Cupriavidus necator N-1: one gene and its partner. The protein of the gene in region 1 interacts with the protein of each later gene in a pairwise test. Links are inferred from orthologs where the notes say so. Each region holds a gene or a part of one and is shown in the gene's direction. Other genes may lie near its edges.

What was found.
Region 2: the proteins of leuS (region 1) and ligA interact in binary tests that used the Escherichia coli proteins (3 or more experiments, as listed by UniProt). The link is inferred for Cupriavidus necator N-1 from one-to-one orthologs.

Annotation. Positions count from the first base shown.
Region 1 is NC_015726.1:3,219,154-3,230,003, reverse strand. What follows is about bases 5,180-8,384. They hold leuS (leucine--tRNA ligase), read left to right. Parts: upstream 5,180-5,562; coding sequence 5,563-8,184; downstream 8,185-8,384. Other genes in these bases: CNE_RS15105 (LPS-assembly lipoprotein LptE), read left to right, coding at 8,219-8,384; dapB (4-hydroxy-tetrahydrodipicolinate reductase), read left to right, coding at 5,180-5,380. Outside these bases: tkt (transketolase), read left to right, coding at 1-28; gap (type I glyceraldehyde-3-phosphate dehydrogenase), read left to right, coding at 113-1,111; CNE_RS15135 (flavin reductase family protein), read right to left, coding at 1,181-1,792; CNE_RS15130 (LysR family transcriptional regulator), read left to right, coding at 2,089-3,084; fur (ferric iron uptake transcriptional regulator), read right to left, coding at 3,180-3,611; CNE_RS15120 (outer membrane protein assembly factor BamE), read left to right, coding at 3,857-4,471; more of dapB, read left to right, coding at 4,583-5,179; more of CNE_RS15105, read left to right, coding at 8,385-8,734; holA (DNA polymerase III subunit delta), read left to right, coding at 8,742-9,800; CNE_RS15095 (glutamate-5-semialdehyde dehydrogenase), read left to right, coding at 9,889-10,850.
Region 2 is NC_015726.1:2,061,504-2,072,093, reverse strand. What follows is about bases 4,911-7,855. They hold ligA (NAD-dependent DNA ligase LigA), read left to right. Parts: upstream 4,911-5,290; coding sequence 5,291-7,420; downstream 7,421-7,855. Other genes in these bases: def (peptide deformylase), read left to right, coding at 7,435-7,855; CNE_RS09720 (cell division protein ZipA C-terminal FtsZ-binding domain-containing protein), read left to right, coding at 4,911-5,278. Outside these bases: chromosome segregation protein SMC, read left to right, coding at 429-3,944; more of CNE_RS09720, read left to right, coding at 3,941-4,910; more of def, read left to right, coding at 7,856-7,968; CNE_RS09705 (pseudouridine synthase), read right to left, coding at 8,071-9,912; CNE_RS09700 ([protein-PII] uridylyltransferase), read right to left, coding at 9,935-10,590. UniProt on the Escherichia coli protein: DNA ligase that catalyzes the formation of phosphodiester linkages between 5'-phosphoryl and 3'-hydroxyl groups in double-stranded DNA using NAD as a coenzyme and as the energy source for the reaction.

The DNA of each region.
Region 1 (10,850 bases):
CCGCACGGTGAAGGACACCCTTATCTAAGCATCCGGGCGCTGGAGCCGCGTGGTGCGCCGCGCGGCAGCAGCGGCGCCCACAGGTTTCAATCGATCCTCAGGAGAGACAGTCATGACCATCAAGATCGGCATCAACGGCTTCGGCCGCATCGGACGCATGGTGTTCCGCGCCGCAGTCGCCAACTTCAAGGACATCGAAGTCGTTGGCATCAACGACCTGCTGGAGCCCGACTACCTGGCGTACATGCTGAAGTACGACTCGGTGCACGGCCGCTTCGACGGCGAAGTGTCGGTCGACGGCAACACCCTGGTCGTCAACGGCAAGAAGATCCGCCTGACCGCGGTCAAGGATCCGGCCGAGCTGAAGTGGGGCGAGATCGGCGCCGACGTGGTGGTCGAGTCGACCGGCATCTTCCTGACCAAGGAAGGCGCGCAGAAGCACCTCGACGCGGGTGCCAAGAAGGTGATCATGTCGGCCCCGTCCAAGGACGACACCCCGATGTTCGTGTACGGCGTGAACCACGAGTCGTACAAGGGCGAGGCGATCATCTCCAACGCCAGCTGCACCACCAACTGCCTGGCACCGGTGGCCAAGGTGCTGAACGACAAGTGGGGCATCAAGCGCGGCCTGATGACCACCGTGCACGCTGCCACCGCCACCCAGAAGACCGTTGACGGCCCGTCCAACAAGGACTGGCGCGGCGGCCGCGGCATCCTGGAGAACATCATCCCGTCGTCGACCGGCGCTGCCAAGGCCGTGGGCGTGGTGATTCCGCAGCTGAACAAGAAGCTGACCGGCATGTCGTTCCGCGTGCCGACCTCGGACGTGTCCGTGGTTGACCTGACCGTCGAGCTGGAAAAGTCGGCGACGTACGAAGAAATCTGCGCCGAGATGAAGGCCCAGAGCCAGGGCGCGCTCAAGGGCGTGCTGGGCTACACCGAAGACAAGGTCGTCGCCACCGACTTCCGCGGCGATGCCCGCACCTCGATCTTCGACGCTGAAGCCGGCATCGCGCTGGACGGCACCTTCATCAAGGTCGTGAGCTGGTACGACAACGAGTGGGGCTACTCGAACAAGGTGCTGGAAATGGTCCGCGTCGCGGCCAAGTAATCCGGCAGCTACCGCAGTCAAGAAAAACGCGCCTTCGGGCGCGTTTTTCATTTTCCGGCGCAGTGATGTTCAGGCAGCCGGGCGGGGGGCCAGCGGGCGCGCGTCGACTGCGTCGCCGTCCACCAGGAAATGGCCGCCAGCCACATGGTGGATGGTGCGCAGCGCATCATGGCCGTCGAAATGCCAGCGCCCGTTGCTGAACACGCGCGCGTCGGCGTGCGCGGCCACGACTTCGCCAAGGAACAGGTCGTAGGTCTGCTGCGTGGCCGGTTCCGGCAGCAGCCGGCATTCCAGCCAGGCCGCGCAGCCGTCCAGCAGCGGCGCGCCGACCACCGTGCCGGCAAAGGTGCCCAGGCCGTAGGCGTCGAACTTGTCGGTGCCTTCCTGCTCCATCAGCGCTAGGCCGGAGCTGGAGCCCAGCGCCTCGGTCAGGTCGACCTGGCTGACGGTCGGGACCTGCAGCACGAACTCGCCGCTGTCTTCCAGCAGGCGCCGGGTCCAGGTGCTCTTGTCCAGCACCACTGCCACCTTGGGCGGGGAAAAGTCCAGCGGCATGGCCCAGGCGGCGGCCATGATATTGCGCTTGCCGGCGGCGGCGGCGCTGACCAGCACGGTGGGGCCGTGGTTCAGCAAGCGGTAGGCTTTCGGGAGTGGTACGGGGAGGCGGAAATGTTCAGGCATGATGGCCGGGATCGAGCCGTCGGAAAAGAATGATAAAAATGGAAGCGGCGGACCCACTATACGCCGATGCACTGATGGATGCTGCAGCGCGGGAAATGTCCACAAATGCGGTCATTAGTGGAAAAAACGCGCAATTTTTCAGAATTATGTCGTAGACGGCCATTTTAGAAATGCCGAATTTGCTTTCCGAGCTTGTTTTTTCCTCTTACACTATTAAGACGCCGTTGAAATCTGATGTGCAGCCAGTGCAAGTGGTGGGGCCATCTAGCTAAGAATAATCTGACCGAGGCCTGATCATGGTGAACGTAGACACGAAGCTTTTAGTGATCTTCACCGAACTACTGAGCAAGCGAAACGCCACTTATGTCGCGGAAAAGATGCATATGACCGCTCCGGCCGTATCGCACTCGCTGGGCAGGCTGCGTGAAATCTTTGACGATCCCCTCTTCATCCGCGTCCCGCACGGCCTGACGCCAACGCCGCGTGCGCTGGAACTGGGCCCGAAGATCCGCGACATGCTGGACTTGTGGTCGTCGATCAACGAGGGTGATGCCGACAATTTCGATCCGGCCATTGCCACCGGCACGCTGAGCATCGGCTTTGCCGCCGAGCTGGGCGACACGGTATTCAACCGTTTTGTGCTGCGCATCAAGCAGCTGGCGCCGGACCTGCATATCAAGCTGGTCGAATCCCATTCGTGGGAAACGGACGTCGCCTCGATGCGCGCCAACGAGCTTGACTTGGCCTTTTCCCCGTTCCCGACCCGCCACCCGGAAATCGTCGAGGAGATGGTGACGTCGCTGAACCTGTGGGTTTGCGCGCGCAAGAGCCATCCGGTGCTCAAGAACCACTGCTCGCTGGAGCAATACCTGGATTGCGGCCATATCTTCATGGCGCATTCCGGCGGCGCCGGCCGCCCGGCGCCGTCGCTGATCCCGCTCGACTACGCGCTGCAGCAGCGCGGGCTCAAGCGCAATGCGACGCTGACGGTACATTCATGGCGTGCCCAGGCCGAACTGGCCTCGCAGACCGACATGATCTTCACCGTCAATGCGCTGACCAAGGACATGGCCTGCGAGACCTATGGCCTGAAGGCGTTCCCGCTGCCGGCGGAACTGAACACCACGCTCGGCCTGAACATGTTCTGGCACCGCAGCCGCAACACCCATCCGATGCTGGTGTGGGCGCGCAGCCTGTTCCGCCAGGTGGTGGGCGAGTTCGTCGGCCTGCCGCCGGCACGCCCGGCACGGGTGGTGACCGAACAGGACCTGCAAGACCTGCAGGCGCCCTGAGCAGCAGCATCCTGCGGCGAGCAGCCCAAACAAAAAACCGGCGCCAGGCGCCGGTTTTTTGTTGCCGTCTGCGCTCCGCTGGGGAGCGTGCAGGCTTATCGTTTGGGTCTGTGGGGACAGTCTGTTTTGGTGCAATTGCCGTACAGCGACAGTGCATGTTCCTGCAGCGTAAAGCCGCGCTCGCGCGCGATGCTTTGCTGGCGGTGCTCGATTTCAGAGTCGAAGAACTCCTCGACGCGGCCGCAGTCGAGGCACACCAGGTGATCATGGTGCTTGCCTTCGTTGAGTTCGAAAATCGCCTTGCCGGATTCAAAGTTGTTGCGCGAGAGCAGGCCTGCCTGCTCGAACTGGGTCAGCACGCGGTAGACGGTTGCCAGGCCGATATCCATATGCTCGTTCAGCAGGATACGGTAGACGTCTTCCGCGCTCAGGTGCCGCTGTTCACTGGTCTGAAAAATTTCAAGAATCTTCAGCCTGGGCACGGTCGCCTTCAGGCCGATGTTCTTGAGGTCCGCCGGACTCGGCATGTGGGTGACTCCCTAGAGTACAATGACTGAATAGTTGAATCATAAGGGTTTTGGCAGCAAAAGTCGCTCGCGGTAGTGATGTCCCAAGTCGGCATCACGCGCCCGGCACAGTTGCCGTCCCATGTGGTTGTCGCGGCAGGCGCAACAGGCGTGTGTGGTGCAATCGGCGCATTTTGCGCCGTTTTTGTGCCCGCCTTGCGGTACCTTGCCGCGGTACTTTTCTTTCCCTCCCGGAAGCGAGATACATGCGTTCTATCCGTTCGTCCGCCATGCGCCCGACGCTGGTTGTCTCCCTGCTGGCCGCGGCCCTGCTGGCCGGCGCCTGCTCAGCCTACGATTCCACCTCGCGCAAGGTAGCCAACGCCATTACGCCGTACCGGATCAACATCGTGCAGGGCAATTTCGTCTCGCGCGAGGCCGTGTCGCAACTGCGCGAAGGCATGACGCGCGACCAGGTCAAGTTCCTGCTCGGCACGCCGCTGCTGAATGACGTGTTCCACGCCGACCGCTGGGACTACGTGTTCTCGTTCCGCCGCGGCAATACCCCGGTGGTGCAGCAGCGCCGCTATACGGTGTATTTTGAAGGCGACCGGCTGGTCAAATTCAGCGGCGATGAACTGCCGTCCGAGTATGAGCTGATTGCCGAGATCGACGGCATGAAAAAGGCGTTGAAGGACCAGACGCCGGGCAAGATCTCCACTGGCGCGCCAGCCACCGCGGCCGCACCGGCCGAACCGCAGACCACGGTGGAGAACTTTGTGCCGCGGCAGGCACAGCAGCCGGAAGCGGCACCCGCCGCTGCGGCATCGCCGGCCCAGGCCACCGCGCCGGCCGAGGCCCCCAAGCCGGCCGCCAACTGATCCGCCACACGGCGCGCCGGCGGCGGCGCGCCCTCAGTTTTCCGGGCCGGCCAAGCATGGCCGGCTCGATCACTTTCCGCGCATTGCGCATATTCCGCTGAGCCAGACACCATGAACATCGCCATTGCAGGCGCATCGGGCCGCATGGGCCGCATGCTGATCGAACACGTGCTGAACACCGAGGGCGTGAGCCTGGCGGGCGCGCTCGACGTGCCGGGCTCGCCGGCGCTGGGCCAGGACGCCGGCCTGCTGCTGGGCCGCCAGACCGGCGTGGCGATCAGCGCCGATGTGGAAGCGGTGCTGGCCGGCGCGGACTGCCTGATCGACTTCACCCGCCCCGAAGGCACGCTGGCCCACGTGGCCGCGGCTAAGAAACTGGGCGTGAAGATGGTGATCGGCACCACCGGCTTCGACGAGGCCGGCAAGGCCGCGCTGGCCGAGGCCGCCAGGTCGATCGGCATCGTCTTTGCCGCCAACTTCAGCGTCGGCGTCAACGCCACCTTCAAGCTGCTGGAAGTGGCCGCCAGGCTGCTGTCGACCGGCTATGACATCGAAGTGATCGAGGCGCACCACCGCTTCAAGGTCGACGCCCCCTCGGGCACCGCGCTGAAGATGGGTGAAGTGATTGCCGATGCGCTTGGCCGTGACCTCAAGACCTGCGCCGTCTATGCCCGCGAAGGCCACACCGGCGAGCGCGACCCCAACTCGATCGGTTTTGCCACCGTGCGCGGCGGCGATATCGTCGGCGACCACACCGTGATGTTCGCCGGCATCGGCGAGCGCATTGAGATCAGCCACAAGTCGTCCAGCCGCCAGTCGTATGCCGACGGTGCCGTGCGCGCCGCCCGTTTCCTGGCCGACAAGCCCAACGGCCTGTTCGACATGCAGGACGTGCTGGGCCTGAAGTAAGGCGCGGCGGGGCGCGCAGGGCCGAAACTGGCCTGCCGCCACGGTTATAATCGTCTTCTTTCGCATTGCACGCCCGGCGGGCGCCGCGCAAGCGGCGCGCCCGCTGCTCTCATTCCAACGATTCCCCCGGATGCCGGCAGGCCAGTTGCCGCGCAAACGTTGTCCTGACTGCTGTCCCGACCATGCAAGACAAATACCTTCCTTCCGCCGTTGAACAAGCCGCCCAGCAGCACTGGCAAGCCATCGACGCCTATCGCGTGTCGGAGCATGCGGCCGGGGCCGACGGCAAGGAAAAGCCCAAGTTCTACGCCTGCTCGATGCTGCCGTATCCGTCGGGCAAGCTGCACATGGGCCACGTGCGCAACTACACCATCAACGACGTGATGGCGCGCTACCTGCGCATGAACGGCAACAACGTGCTGATGCCGATGGGCTGGGACGCCTTCGGCATGCCGGCCGAGAACGCCGCGCTGAACAACGGCGTGGCGCCGGCGGCCTGGACCTACGACAACATCGCTTACATGAAGAAGCAGATGCAGTCGATGGGCCTGGCGATCGACTGGTCGCGCGAAGTCGCCACCTGCAGCCCGGACTACTACCGCTGGAACCAGTGGCTGTTCCTGAAGATGCTGGAAAAGGGCATCGCCTACCGCAAGACCGGCACCGTCAACTGGGACCCGGTCGACCAGACCGTGCTGGCCAACGAGCAGGTCATCGACGGCCGCGGCTGGCGTTCGGGCGCGGTGGTGGAAAAGCGCGAGATCCCGATGTACTACCTGCGCATCACCGAGTATGCGGAGGAACTGCTGGGCGACCTGGACCAGCTGGGCTGGCCCGAGCGCGTCAAGGTGATGCAGCAGAACTGGATCGGCAAGAGCGTGGGCGTGCGCTTTGCGTTTCCGCACGACATCCCGGGCGAGGACGGCAAGCCGATCAATGACGGCAAGCTGTACGTGTTCACCACGCGCGCCGACACCATCATGGGCGTGACCTTCTGCGCGGTCGCCGCCGAGCACCCGCTGGCCACGCACGCCGCACTGAACAACCCCGAACTGGCTGCCTTCATCGACGAATGCAAGCACGGCTCGGTCATGGAAGCCGACATGGCGACCATGGAGAAGAAGGGCATGCCGACCGGCCTGCAGGTGGTGCACCCGCTGACCGGCGAGAAGGTCGACGTGTGGGTCGGCAACTACGTGCTGATGAGCTATGGCGACGGCGCCGTGATGGGCGTGCCCGCGCACGATGAGCGCGACTTCGCCTTCGCGCTCAAGTACAAGCTGCCGATCAAGCAAGTCATCGACGTGAAGGGCCAGCCTTACTCGACCGAAGCCTGGCAGGAATGGTACGGCGACAAGGAAAACGGCACCTGCATCCACAGCGGCAAGTATGACGGCCTCGGCTACCAGGCCGCGGTCGAAGCCATTGCCGCCGACCTGGGCGCCAAGGGCATCGGCGAGAAGAAAGTGACCTGGCGCCTGCGCGACTGGGGCATCTCGCGCCAGCGCTACTGGGGCACGCCGATCCCTCTGATCCACTGCGACAGCTGCGGCGTGGTGCCGGTCCCTGAGAAAGACCTGCCGGTGGTGCTGCCCGAAGACCTGGTGCCGGACGGCACCGGCAACCCGCTGGCCAAGGATGCACGCTTCCTGCAGTGCACCTGCCCGTCGTGCGGCAAGCCGGCGCGCCGCGAGACCGACACGATGGATACCTTCATCGACTCGTGCTGGTACTACATGCGCTATACCTGCCCGGACGCGGCCACCATGGTCGATGCGCGCAACGATTACTGGATGCCGATGGACCAGTACATCGGCGGCATCGAGCACGCGATCCTGCACCTGCTGTACGCACGCTTCTGGACCAAGGTCATGCGCGACCTGGGCCTGGTCAAGTTCGACGAGCCCTTCACCAACCTGCTGACGCAGGGCATGGTGCTCAACGAGACCTACTACCGCGAAGACGCCTCGGGCAAGAAGCACTGGTACAACCCGGCCGAGGTCGACCTGCGCACCGACGAGCGCGGCCGCCCGGTGGGCGCCACGCTGATCGCCGACGGCCAGCCGGTGGTGATCGGCGGCGTCGAGAAGATGTCGAAGTCCAAGAACAACGGCATCGACCCGCAGGCGCTGATCGACCAGTACGGCGCCGACACCGCGCGCCTCTTTGTGATGTTCGCCGCGCCGCCGGAGCAGCAGCTGGAATGGAGCGGCTCGGGCGTGGAGGGCGCCTCGCGCTTCCTGCGCCGCGTGTGGAACTACGGCTATGCCAATGCCGCGGCCATCCGCGACGGCGCCGGCGGCACGCCGACTGCCGATGACGCCGAGCTGCGCCGCGAGATCCACGGCGTGCTCAAGCAGGCCAACTACGACTACCAGCGCATCCAGTACAACACCGTGGTGTCCGCCACGATGAAGATGCTGAACGCGCTGGACGACGCCAAGACCGCTTCGCCGGCCGCGCGCCGCGAGTGCTTCGGCATCCTGCTGCGCGTGCTGTACCCGGTGGTGCCGCACGTCACCCACGGCCTGTGGGACCAGCTGGGCTACGCCGCCGAAGCCGGCGACCTGCTCGACGCCCCGTGGCCGCAGGTCGATGAAGCCGCGCTGGTGCGCAGCGAGATCGAACTGGTGCTGCAGATCAACGGCAAGGTGCGCGGCAGCATCACCGTGCCCGCCGACGCCGACCGCGCCGCCATCGAGGCAACCGCCGCCGCCAGCGAGACCGTGGCCAAGTTCGCCGAGGGCAAGGCGCCGAAGAAGATCGTGGTGGTGCCCGGCCGCCTGGTCAACGTGGTGTTGTAAGCTGGTCTCGGAACCTGACAAGGAATCGCCAAGAATGAAGCGACTGAACATGGGGCGCCGCAAGGTGCTCGCGGCAATGCTGGCAGTGCCGGCAACAGGCCTGCTGGCCGGCTGCGGCTTCCACATGCGCGGCAACTCGGATTTCGCCTTCAAGCGGCTCTATATCGGGATTCCGGCCAATTCGCTGATGGGCGCGGACCTGCGCCGCGCCATCCACGGCGGCTCCGACACCCAGGTGGTGGTCGACCAGAAGGAGGCCGACGCGCTGCTGGACGTGCTGCAGGACACCCGCACCAAGTCGATCTTGTCGATCACCACCACCGGCGTGGTGCGCGAATACCGCCTGACACAGCGCTTCACCTTCCGCCTGCGCGACGCCGCCGGCAAGGAACTGATCCCGCCGTCGCAGCTGGTGCTGACGCGCGACCTGACCTACAACGAAGCCAACACGCTGGCCAAGGACTACGAAGAGCAGCAGCTGTACCGCGACATGCAACGCGATATCGTGCAGCAGCTGATGCGCCGGCTGGCCGCCGTCAAGGCCATCTGATCACGGCATGCAGCTCAAGCTCGACGGGCTCGACGCACACCTGCGGCAGGCGAAGGCCAAGGGCCTGGCGCCGCTGTACGTGGTGCACGGCGACGAACACCTGCTGGTGCTGGAGGCCGTCGACCGCCTGCGCGCCGCGGCGCGCGAAGCCGGCTTCTCCGAGCGCGACGTGCTGGTGGCCGAGCGCGGCTTCCACTGGGGCCAGCTGGTCGAGGCGCAGCAGTCGATGTCGCTATTCGGCGACCGCAAGATCGTTGAACTCCGCATCCCGTCGGGCAAGCCCGGCAAGGACGGCGGCGAGGCGCTGCGCGCCGTGGCCGCCCAGCCGTCGCCCGACGTGGTGCTGCTGGTGACGCTGCCGCGGCTGGATTTTGCCGCGTCCAAGTCGGCCTGGTTCCAGGCGCTGGAAGGCGCCGGCGTGTCGATCAAGGTCGACTCCGTGGACCGCACCCGGCTGCCGGCCTGGGTCGGCGAGCGGCTATCGCTGCAGCAGCAGCGCGTCGAGGGCGGCGAGCCTGGCCGGCGTTCGCTGCAGTTTATCGCCGACAAGGTCGAGGGCAACCTGCTGGCGGCGCACCAGGAAATCCAGAAGCTGGGGCTGTTGTACCCGCCCGGCGAACTCACCTTCGACCAGGTGCACGATGCGGTACTGAACGTGGCCCGCTACGACGTCTTCAAGCTGTCTGAATCGATGCTTTCTGGCGACGTGCCGCGGCTGGTGCGCATGCTCGAAGGGCTGCGCGGCGAGGGCGAGGCCACAGTGCTGGTGCTGTGGGCGCTGACCGAGGAAATTCGCGTATTATCCAAGGTCCGGCAAGGGCTGGCGGCCGGCAAGCCGGCGGGCGTGCTGATGCGCGAGCTGCGCGTCTGGGGCCCGCGCGAGCGGCTGGTGCCGCAGGCCGCGCAGCGCCTGGCGCAGCCAAGGCTGGACGCGGCGCTGGCGCTGGCGGCGCGGCTGGACCGCCAGGTCAAGGGCCTGTCGGACCTGCCGCCACCGGGCGGCAGCCCGCTGCCGGCGGAACCATGGGACGGGCTGCAGCAGCTTGCCCTGATGATCGCGCGCTGAACGCGCAACTCCACAGGTTTGCTTCCCCCGCCGCGTGCGGCGGGGGGACGGAAAACACACTGACGGCCACCACCCCAGGGCCACTGACATGAACGAGCTCGACCTCAACCAATACATGGACCGCGTCGGCCGCCAGGCCCGCGCCGCGTCGCGCGCCATGGCGCGTGCCTCCACGGCCGACAAGAACCGCGCGCTGCTGACCATCGCCGCTGCCATCCGCCGCGATGCCGACAAGCTCAAGGCGGTCAACGCGCGTGACGTTGAACGCGCCCGCGCCAACGGCCAGGACGCCGCCTTTATCGATCGCCTGACGCTGTCGGACAAGGCCATCGCCACCATGGCCGCGGGCCTGGAGCAGATCGCCGCCCTGGCCGACCCGATCGGCGAGATCTCGAACATGAAGTTCCGCCCGACCGGCATCCAGGTCGGCCAGATGCGCGTGCCGCTGGGCGTGATCGGCATCATCTACGAGTCGCGCCCGAACGTGACCATCGACGCCGCGGCGCTGTGCCTGAAGTCGGGCAACGCCACCATCCTGCGCGGCGGTTCCGAAGCAATCGAATCCAACACCGCGCTGGCGGCGCTGGTGGCCGAGGGCCTGTCCGCGGCCGGGCTGCCGTCCGAGGCGGTGCAGGTGATCGAGACTACTGACCGCGCTGCCGTGGGCCGGCTGATCACGATGACCGAATACGTCGACGTGATCGTGCCGCGCGGCGGCAAGAGCCTGATCGCGCGGCTGATGGAAGAAGCGCGCGTGCCGATGATCAAGCACCTGGACGGCATCTGCCACGTCTATATCGACGCCGCTGCCGACCTGGACAAGGCCGTGCGCGTCTGCGACAACGCCAAGACGCAGCGCTATGCGCCGTGCAACACCATGGAGACGCTGCTGGTGTCGCAGGACATCGCCGCCGCCGCGCTGCCGCCGCTGTGCCGCATCTACCAGGAGAAGGGCGTCGAACTGCGCGTGTGCCCGGCCACCCGCGCCACGCTGGAAGCGGCGGGCTTCACCGGCCTGGTCGATGCCGCGGAGGAAGACTGGCGCCTGGA
Region 2 (10,590 bases), 1.2 Mb from region 1 along the record:
CTGTCCTCCTGGTTGGCCAAGGGCTGCGAGGGGCGTTCATGGGTGCGCGGCCCGGAGGGCATCCGAGGTCACGCCGACAGATCAGAGACTAGCATTTACCCTAATAAGTTTCCCAACGGTTGGCCGGCACGGATGGCTGACAGCGCCTGCGGCGCCTGTCAAAGTGCATGCGGAATCGCTTGTAAGGGGCGGAATAGCAAGGGAAATCGGCAATGGGATATGACGCCGGGGCGACTGCCAAACGGGCCGGCGAAGGCATCTGCGATGGTATGATTAGCCCCAATTCTCGGGCCCGAGGGGTATTTTGAGGTGCTGGCGTCACGCCGCGCCGGCTCCCGCGCAGCCCGGCTTTCTGAACAGTGCAATAGCCCCGATACCAGGCCGACCCCGGTTCCTATACCGGAGTGGCCGATACCACACGAGAAACCGTGCGACTATCCTCGATCAAGCTGGCGGGCTTCAAGTCATTTGTCGATCCCACCAATTTTCAAGTGCCCGGCCAACTGGTCGGCATCGTAGGTCCCAACGGCTGCGGCAAATCGAACATCATCGATGCGGTGCGCTGGGTGCTTGGTGAGTCACGTGCGTCAGAGCTGCGTGGCGAATCCATGCAGGACGTCATCTTCAACGGCTCCACCGCGCGCAAGCAGGCTGGCCGGGCGAGTGTCGAACTGGTGTTCGATAATGCCGAGGGCCGCGCTGCCGGCCAGTGGAGCCAGTACGCCGAAGTCGCGGTCAAGCGCGTGCTGACCCGCGACGGCACTTCGTCCTACTACATCAACAACCAGCCGGTGCGCCGGCGCGACATCCAGGACATCTTCCTGGGCACGGGCCTGGGCCCGCGCGCCTACGCCATCATCGGGCAGGGCATGATCTCGCGCATCATCGAGGCCAAGCCCGATGACATGCGCATCTTCCTGGAAGAGGCCGCGGGCGTGTCCAAGTACAAGGAACGCCGCCGCGAGACCGAAAACCGCCTGTCTGACACGCGCGAGAACCTGACCCGCGTCGAAGACATCCTGCGCGAACTCGGCAGCAACCTCGAAAAACTGGAAAGCCAGGCCGAGGTGGCGCAGCGCTTCAAGACGCTGCACGCCGACGGCGAAGAAAAGCAGCACCTGCTGTGGCTGCTGCGCAAGCGCGAGGCCCAGCAAGAGCAGGAACGCCACCAGCGCGCTATCGAGCAGGCCCAGATCGACCTGGAGGCGCAGACTGCGCAGTTGCGCCATGTCGAAGCCGAGCTCGAAACCATGCGCGCCGCGCATTACGGGGCGTCCGATGGCATGCACGCCGCGCAGGGCGCGCTGTATGAGGCCAATGCCGAAGTCAGCAAGCTCGAAGCCGAGATCCGCTACGTGGTGGAATCGCGCAATCGCGTGCAGGCCCAGATCGCCGCGCTGACCGGGCAGCGCGAGCAGTGGCAGGGCAAGGCCGAACAGGCCACCGACGAGCTGGCGCAGGCCGAAGAAAACCTGGCCGTGGCCGAAGGCCGCACGGTCGAGGCGCAGGAAGCTGTCGCCCACAAGAACGACGAACTGCCGACGCTGGAAGCGCAATGGCGCGACGCGCAGCAGCTGCTCAACGAGCAGCGCGCCGGCATCATGCAGGCCGAGCAGGCCCTGAAGCTCGAAGCCGCGCAGCAGCGCAGCGCCGACCAGATGTTGCAGCAACTGGAACAGCGCCGCGAACGCCTGTCGGCGGAAGAAAAGGGCCTGGACCGCCCCGACGAGACCCGCCTGGAGCAGGCCCGCGCCGAGCTGGCCGAGCAGGAAGCGCTGGTCGAGGAAGCCCAGGCCGTGCTGGCCGACGCGGAAGAGAGCGTGCCGCGCCTGGACGAGTCGCGCCGCGCCGCGCAGGCGTGCGTGCACAGCGAAGCCTCCGCCATTGCCACGCTGGAGGCGCGCCTGTCGGCGCTGCGCCAGCTGCAGGAGAACGTGCAGACCGACGGCAAGGTGCAGCCGTGGCTGGCCAAGCATGAGCTGGCCGAGCTGCCGCGCCTGTGGAAGAAGGTCCATATCGAGCCGGGCTGGGAAAACGCGCTCGAATCCGTGCTGCGCGAGAAGCTGGCCGCGCTGGAAGTGTCGAACCTGGACTGGGTCAAGGCCTTCCTGTCCGACGCGCCGCCGGCCAAGCTGGCGTTTTACTCGCCGCCGGCCGCCGCCCGCCCGCTGGAAACGCCTGTCGGCCTGCGCCCGCTGATGTCGCTGGTGCAGATCACCGAGCCGGGCATCCGCGCCGTGATGCAGGACTGGCTGGCCGATATCTATGTCGCCACCGACATGGCGCAGGCGCTGGCTGCGCGCAACACGCTGCCTGACGGTGCGTCGTTCGTCGTGGCCGAGGGCCACCTGGTGGGCCGCAACGCCATCCAGATCTACGCCGCCGATTCCGAGCAGGCCGGCATGCTGGCGCGCGAGCAGGAAATCGAAAACCTGCAGAAGCAGGCGCGCGCGCAGCTGCTGCTGTCCGACGAAGCCAAGACCCAGGCGGTGCGTGCCGAAGCGGCCTACACCCAGGCCAGCCAGGGGCTGGGCGATGCCCGCGCGCGCGCCGAGCAGGCCACCCGCCGCGTGCACGCGTTGCAGATGGACGTGCTCAAGCTGTCTCAGGCGATGGAGCGCTATTCCGCCCGCAGCGGCCAGATCCGCGAGGAACTGGACGAGATCCACGCACAGATCGAAGAGCAGCGCGCCATCCGCGCCGAATCCGAAGCCAGCTTCGAGCAGCACGACGCCGCGCTGGCAGAGATGCAGGCCACCCACGAAGACCAGCAGATGGCCTTCGAGGCGCTGGACAGCAAGCTCTCGGGCGCGCGCCACCAGCTGCGCGACTTCGAGCGCGCCGCGCAGGAAGCCCTCTTTGCCGAGCGCAACCTGGCGAGCCGCATCGACGAGCTGCGCCGCAATATCCAGGTGGCCGCCGACCAGGCCGAACGCATTGCCGAATCCCTGGAAAACGCCCGCGCCGAGCTTGAGACCATCAACGAGCAGACCGCCCATACCGGCCTGCAGGAAGCGCTGGAGCGCCGCGCCGAGAAGGAAGAAAAGCTCACCATCGCGCGCACCGAACTCGATGCGCTGTCGGCACAGCTGCGCCAGCACGACGAGCAGCGCCTGGCCGCCGAGCGCAGCCTGCAGCCGCTGCGCGACCGCATTACCGAGTTGCAGCTCAAGGAACAGGCCGCGCGCCTGAACCAGGAGCAGTTCAGCGAGCAGCTGACCGCGGCCGAGGTGGACGAGGCCGCGCTGGCCGACAAGCTGACCGGCGACCTGAAGCCGTCGTACCTGCAGGGCGAAGTCACGCGCATCAACAACGCCATCAACGCGCTCGGCCCGGTCAACATGGCCGCGCTCGACGAGCTGGCCGCGGCGCGCGAGCGCAAGACCTTTCTCGATGCGCAGTCGGCCGACCTGAACGACGCCATCAACACGCTGGAAGACGCGATCGCCAAGATCGACCAGGAAACCCGCGCGCTGTTGCAGGGCACCTTCGACCAGGTCAACCATCATTTCGGCGAGCTGTTCCCGTCGCTGTTCGGTGGCGGCCAGGCGCGCCTGATCATGACCGGCGAGGAGATCCTCGACGCCGGCGTGCAGGTGATGGCGCAGCCCCCGGGCAAGAAGAACTCGACCATCCACCTGCTGTCGGGCGGCGAGAAGGCGCTGACCGCGATCGCGCTGGTGTTTGCCATGTTCCAGCTCAACCCGGCACCGTTCTGCCTGCTGGACGAGGTGGACGCGCCGCTGGACGACGCCAACACCGAACGCTACGCCAATATGGTGGCGCGCATGTCGGACAAGACTCAATTCGTTTTCATCTCACATAACAAGATTGCCATGGAAATGGCTCATCAACTCATTGGCGTGACCATGCAGGAGCAGGGCGTTTCGCGTATCGTGGCCGTGGATATGGACGCGGCGGTTTCGATGGCGGAGGCAGCATGAAACTGAACATGGACCTGCAGACCGCACTGATCGTCGCGGGCCTGGTTTTCGTGGTACTGGTGTTCGGCTACAACCAGTGGCAGATCCGCAAGGCGCGCCGCCCGCGCGAGCTCAGCCCCGAAGACGACCTGCCGCCGATGCGCGAGCCGGTGGTCGGCCAGAGCACCGCGCCGGAAACCGCCGCGCGCCTGCACGAAGCCGCTGCCGAGCAGGCACCGCGGCGTGAGCCGACGCTTTCCCCGGCGCCGGCCACGGCCGGTGCCGCGGTGGCGACGGGCAACAACCACGCGGCTGCGGCGGCTGCGGCCGCAGCAAGCACCGCGGACGCCGACGATGTCGTCGCCGAGGAAGTGTCCGTCGCGGCCGCCGCGACGCATGCCGAGACCACCGAGGACGAGGCCGAAGCCGAGGCCACTCCGGCCCCGGTACCCGCGCCGGCTCCGGCTCCGGCTCCGGCTCCGGCTCCGGCTCCGCTTGCCGCCGTGCCCGATGGCCAGCCCACGCCGGCCCTGATCGATCCGCTGATCGACTGCATCGTGCCCCTGCACCTGGAGCGCAAGGCCTCCGGTGACCGCATCCTGCCCCTGACCGGCCGGCTGCGCCGCGCCGGCACCAAGCAGGTCCATATCGAGGGCCTGCGCACCGAAGCCAATGCATGGGAGCCGGTCACCGCCGGCCACCAGTACGAAGACCTGCAGGTCGGCGTGCAGCTGGCCAACCGCGGCGGCCCGCTCAACGCGCTGGAGTTCTCGGAATTCATCACCGCGGTAGAGTCGCTGGCCGAGTCGCTCGATGCCTCGGCCGACCTGCCGGACATGAGCGAGACCGTCGCCAATGCGCGCGAGCTGGATGGCTTTGCCGCCGGCTGCGACGTGCAGCTGGGCGTCAACGTGATTTCGGATGGCGCGCCGTGGTCGGCGGCGTACGTGCAGAACGTGGCCACGCAGGACGGGCTGGTGCTGTCGCGCGACGGCACCCGCTTTATCCGCTACCAGGCCAACGCCGAAGGCGTGCAGCGTCCGCTGTTCACGCTGCAGTTCGGCGACACCAACTTCCTGCGCGACGACCTGACCGTCAAGGCCGGCCGCCAGATCACGCTGCTGCTCGACGTGCCGGTGGCCGACCAGGCCGCCAAGCCGTTCAAGACCGTGTGCGAGTACGGCCACACGCTGGCCCAGCGCATGGGCGCGCAACTGGTCGACGACAATATGCGGCCGCTGACCGAGGCCTCGTTCGTCGCGATCTTCAGCCAGCTTGAAACGCTGTACAACAAGCTGGAAGCGCGCGGCATGCCGGCCGGTTCGTTGGTGGCGCAGCGCCTGTTCAGCATCTAGCCGGAGCCTGCCATGACCGCAACACACCGCGGCGCGCAGGCAGATGCCTCCGCGCCCGCCGGCCCCTTGCCGGCCGAAGCTGCCGCCAAGCGCGTGGCCTGGCTGCGCGACGAGCTGGATCGCCACAACTACCAGTACTACGTGCTGGACGCGCCGACCATTCCCGACGCCGAGTACGACGCGCTGTTCAGCGAGTTGCAGGCGCTGGAGCTTGAGCATCCCGAACTGCAGACGCCGGACTCGCCCACCCAGCGCGTGGGCGGCGAGCCGCTGTCGGCCTTCGACTCGGTGCGCCACCGCGTGCCGATGCTGTCGCTCAACAACGGCTTCGCCGACGACGACGTGCTGAACTTCGACCGCCGCTGCGCGCAGGGCCTGGGCCGCACCGCGCCCGCCGCCGGCGAGCAGGACCTGTTCAGCGCGGCCGACGCGGTCGAGTACGCCTGCGAGCTGAAGTTCGACGGCCTGGCCATGTCGCTGCGCTATGAGGACGGCCGCCTGGTGCAGGCCGCCACCCGCGGCGACGGAGAGACCGGCGAAGATGTCACGGTCAACGTGCGCACCATAAAGGCGATTCCGCTGAAGCTGCGCGGCCAGGCTCCCGCCGTGCTTGAAGTGCGGGGCGAAGTCTTCATGTACCGCGGCGACTTCGACAAGCTCAACGAACGCCAGGCCGAGGCCGGCGAGAAGACCTTCGTCAACCCGCGCAACGCCGCCGCGGGCAGCCTGCGCCAGCTCGATCCGCGCATCACCGCCAAGCGGCCGCTGTCGTTCTTCGCCTACGGCCTGGGCGAGCTGCAGGGCGTGGACCGTCCGCCCACCCACAGCGTGATGCTCGACGGCTTTGCCGCGCTGGGCCTGCCGGTGTGCAAGGACCGCGCGGTGGTGAAGGGCGCGCAGGGCCTGCTGGATTTCTACCGCGATATCGGCCAGCGCCGCGACGTGCTGCCGTATGACATCGACGGTGTGGTCTACAAGGTCAACGCACTGGCCGAGCAGGAGCGCCTGGGCTTTGTCTCGCGCGCGCCGCGCTTTGCGCTGGCGCACAAGTTCCCGGCGCAGGAGATGACCACCATCGTCGAGGACATCGAAGTGCAGGTCGGCCGCACCGGCGCAATCACGCCGGTGGCGCGGCTCAAGCCGGTGTTTGTCGGCGGAGTCACGGTGACCAACGCCACGCTGCACAACGAGGACGAGATCCGCCGCAAGGACGTGCATATCGGCGACACCGTGATCGTGCGCCGCGCCGGCGACGTGATCCCGGAAGTGGTCGGCGTGGTGACCGAGCGCCGCCCGGCTGACGCGCGCGCCTTCGTGATGCCGACCGCCTGTCCGGTGTGCGGCTCGCATATCGAGAAGCTCGAGGACGAAGCCATCGCGCGCTGCACCGGCGGCCTGATCTGCGCAGCGCAGCGCAAGCAGGCGCTGCTGCATTTCGCGCAGCGGCGCGCCATGGATATCGAAGGTCTGGGCGACAAACTGGTCGAGCAACTGGTCGACCAGGGCATCGTGCGCACGCCGGCGGATCTGTTCAAGCTGGGCGTGGCCAAGCTGGCCGCGCTGGAGCGCATGGCCGACAAGTCGGCGGCCAATCTGGTGGTGGCGATCGACGCGTCGCGCGAGACCACCATGAACCGCTTTATCTTCGCGCTGGGCATCCGTCATGTGGGCGAAGCCACCGCCAAGGACCTGGCCCGGCACTTCGGCAAGCTCGATGCGCTGATGGCAGCCGACGAAGCGGCTCTGCTGGAAGTGAACGACGTCGGCCCGGTGGTGGCGCAGTCGATCGCGCACTTCTTTGCCGAGCCGCACAACGTCGAGGTCATCGAACAACTGCGCGCCGCAGGCGTACACTGGGCGGAAAGCGAGCCGGTGGCCAAGGCCCCGGCGCCGCTGTCGGGCAAGACCTTCGTGCTGACCGGCACGCTGCCCACCATGTCGCGCGAGGACGCCAAGGAACTGCTGGAAGCCGCCGGCGCCAAGGTGGCGGGTTCGGTATCGAAGAAGACCGACTACGTGGTCGCGGGCGCCGAGGCAGGCAGCAAGCTCGACAAGGCCGAGGCGCTGGGCGTGCCGGTGCTGGACGAGGCCGGCATGCTGGCGCTGCTGGCAGAGGCCGGCGCCGCGCCGGCACAGGAATAACCGGGGAAACAACCATGATCCGCGAGATTCTCAAGATGGGCGATCCGCGCCTGCTGCAGGTGGCGCGGCCGGTGGAGCGCTTCAATACGCCGGAGCTGCGTACGCTGATCGAAGACATGTTCGACACCATGGACCACGCCAACGGCGCCGGCCTTGCCGCGCCGCAGATCGGCGTGGACCTGCAGGTGGTGATCTTCGGCTTCGACCGCAACCCGCGTTACCCGGACGCGCCCACCGTGCCCAAGACCGTGCTGATCAACCCGGTGCTGGAAATGGAGTCCGACGAGATGGAGGACGGCTGGGAAGGCTGCCTGTCTGTCCCCGGCCTGCGCGGCGTGGTGCCGCGCCATCTGCGGCTGAAGTACAGCGGCTACGACCTGATGGGTAACCGCATCGAGCGCGTGGCTGAAGGCTTCCATGCGCGGGTGGTGCAGCATGAGTGCGACCACTTGCAGGGGATCCTGTATCCGATGCGGATCAAGGATTTCAGGCAGTTTGGGTTTACAGAGGTGTTGTTTCCGGATCTGCCGCCGAATAGCGACGATTGACGAGCTGTGCCGCGCGGTATCGAACCCGCGCAAGGCGCAAAAAAACCGGTCCTTGGGGACTGTCCTTGGGGACCGGTTTTTTTGGGTCGGCAAATTCTGGAATCAGAACTTCTCAAACTGCCCCAGGAACCGCCATTTACCCGGCGGCAGATCCCCCAGCACCACGCGTCCCATGCGCACGCGCTTGAGGCCCACCACTTGCAGCCCAACCTGCTCGCACATCCGACGGATCTGGCGCTTGCGGCCTTCGCGCAGCACGAAGCGCAGCTGCTCCTCGTTCTGCCAGCTCACCTTGGCTGGCTTGAGCGGCACGCCATCCAGCGACAGCCCGTGGCGCAGCAGCTCGAGATCATCGGCCGGGAATTCCGCGCTGATATTGCGCTCGACCACGCCCTGCGGCGAGTGCCACACCACACGCACCAGGTATTCCTTCTCGACGGTCGAATCCTCGCCGATCAGCGCGCGCGCGACGCGGCCGTCCTGCGTCAGCACCAGCAGACCGGTTGAGTCGATATCGAGGCGGCCCGCCGGGGCCAGGCTCTTGCGTTGCCACGGGGCGAAGCGCTTGCGCGTGGGGTCGCCTTCCCACTGGTTCTCGGGGGTGAACAGCACCGCGGCCGGCTCGTAGCCGTCTTCGGCCTGGCCGGAGACGTAGCCCACCGGCTTGTTCAGCAGCACCGTGACGCGCTCGCCTTGTTCGGAGCGCGCTTCCTGCATGATCTCGATCTCGGCGTCGGGGCGGATGCGGCTGCCCAGTGCGGTCACGGGCTTGCCGTCTACCAGCACCCAGCCGTGCGGGATCCATTCGTCGGCTTCGCGGCGCGAGCACAGGCCCAGTTCGGACATGCGCTTGGACAGGCGCACCAGGCCGTCGTCGTGGCTGGACTCGGCGCGGGCGGGCTTTTCCTGGCGCGCGGCCGGTGCCTGCTGGCGTGCCGGGCCGGCGGTGCGGATGCGGTCGGCGGCGTCGCTGAAGCGGCGTGCCGGCGCGGTGCCTTCACGGCGGCGCTCGCCCGACGGCGCGGGGCGCGGGCGCTGGTCGTCATCGCCATAACGGCGCGGGCGCGAGTCGGTGCCTTCGAAGCGGCGGGGACGGTTCTCGTCATCGCCATAACGGCGCGGGCGCGAATCGGTGCCTTCGAAGCGGCGAGGGCGGCTCTCGTCATCGCCAACGCGGCGCGGATGCGATTCGGCGCCTTCGAAACGGCGGGGACGGTTGTTGTCCTCGCCAGCACGGCGCGGCGGACGCGAATCACCGCCCTCGAAACGGCGCGGTCGTGCCTCGCCGCGATCGTCGCCAGTGCGGCGCGGGCGGTTGTCGTCGTCGCCAAAACGGCGCGGCGGGCGCGCTTCGCCGCCTTCGAAACGGCGCGGACGTGCCTCGCCGCGATCGTCGCCCGTGCGGCGCGGGCGGTTGTCGTCGTCGCCAAAGCGGCGCGGCGGGCGCGCTTCACCGCCTTCGAAGCGGCGTGGACGTGCCTCACCCCGATCATCGCCCGTGCGGCGCGGGCGGTTGTCGTCGTCGCCGAAGCGCCGCGGCGGGCGCGCTTCGCTGCCTTCGAAACGGCGCGGACGTGCCTCACCCCGGTCGTCGCCATAACGGCGGGGGCGGCTTTCGTCATCGCCGAAGCGGCGCGGACGCGCCTCGCCACCTTCCGGGCGGCGCGGGCGTGCCTGGCGTTCGCCGTCAGCAGGACGCGGCGCGCGGGGTTTGCGCGGCTGGGCTGCGCCGGCCTGCGGTTCGCCCTGGGCCGGACGGCCGCCGGTCTTGCCACGGGCGCGCTCCTGGGCGCGCTTGATGCCTTCGGAGACGGCTTGCACGCGCTTGCGGTTCAGGTCGGACACCCGCACGGGGCGGGTGCCGGTCTTGCGCGCGGCCGTGCCGGTGTCGCTGGCGGCCTTGATACCTAGCGTCTTGCGCTTCGGCGAATTGCTGTCGGTCATATGTTGATGCTGCCCGCCCGCCTCAGATGGCGAGGGCGGCGAGCAAGTCCTGTTCAAGCTGAATCTGCAATCGGTTGTCGGCAGCCAGGCGGCTGCCGTCGACCAGGAACACGTCTTCGACGCGTTCGCCCAGGGTGTTGATGCGTGCCGTGTGGACGGATACGCGATGCCGTGCCAGTACGCGGGCGATGGCGTACAGCAGGCCGGTGCGGTCGTTGGCGGACAGCGACAGCAGGTAATACTGGCCACGCTCGTCCGGGCGCAGGTCCACGCGCGGCTTGATCGGGAAGCTGCGCGACTGGCGCGACAGCCGCCCCTGCGTGGGTTCGGGCAGTGCGCCTTGCAGGCGCAGCCGCTCGCACAGTTCGTGCTCGACCAGCGCGATGATGTCGCGGTAGTTGCCGCCGTCGCCGGCCATGCCGGGGTCGGTGACCTGGAACGTGTCCAGCGCGTAGCCGTGGCGCGTGGTGTGGATCTTGGCGTCCTGGATCGAGAACGCCTTGCGCTCGAAGTAGCCGCAGATGCGCGCGAACAGGTCGGGCTGGTCCTTGACGTAGACCGCCACCTGCAGGCCTTCGCCGGCGGGGGAGACGCGTGCCTTGACCACCGGCGTGGGGCTGTCCACCTTGTTGTACAGGTGGCGCGTGAGCCAGGCGATATCGTGCGAATCGTGGCGCA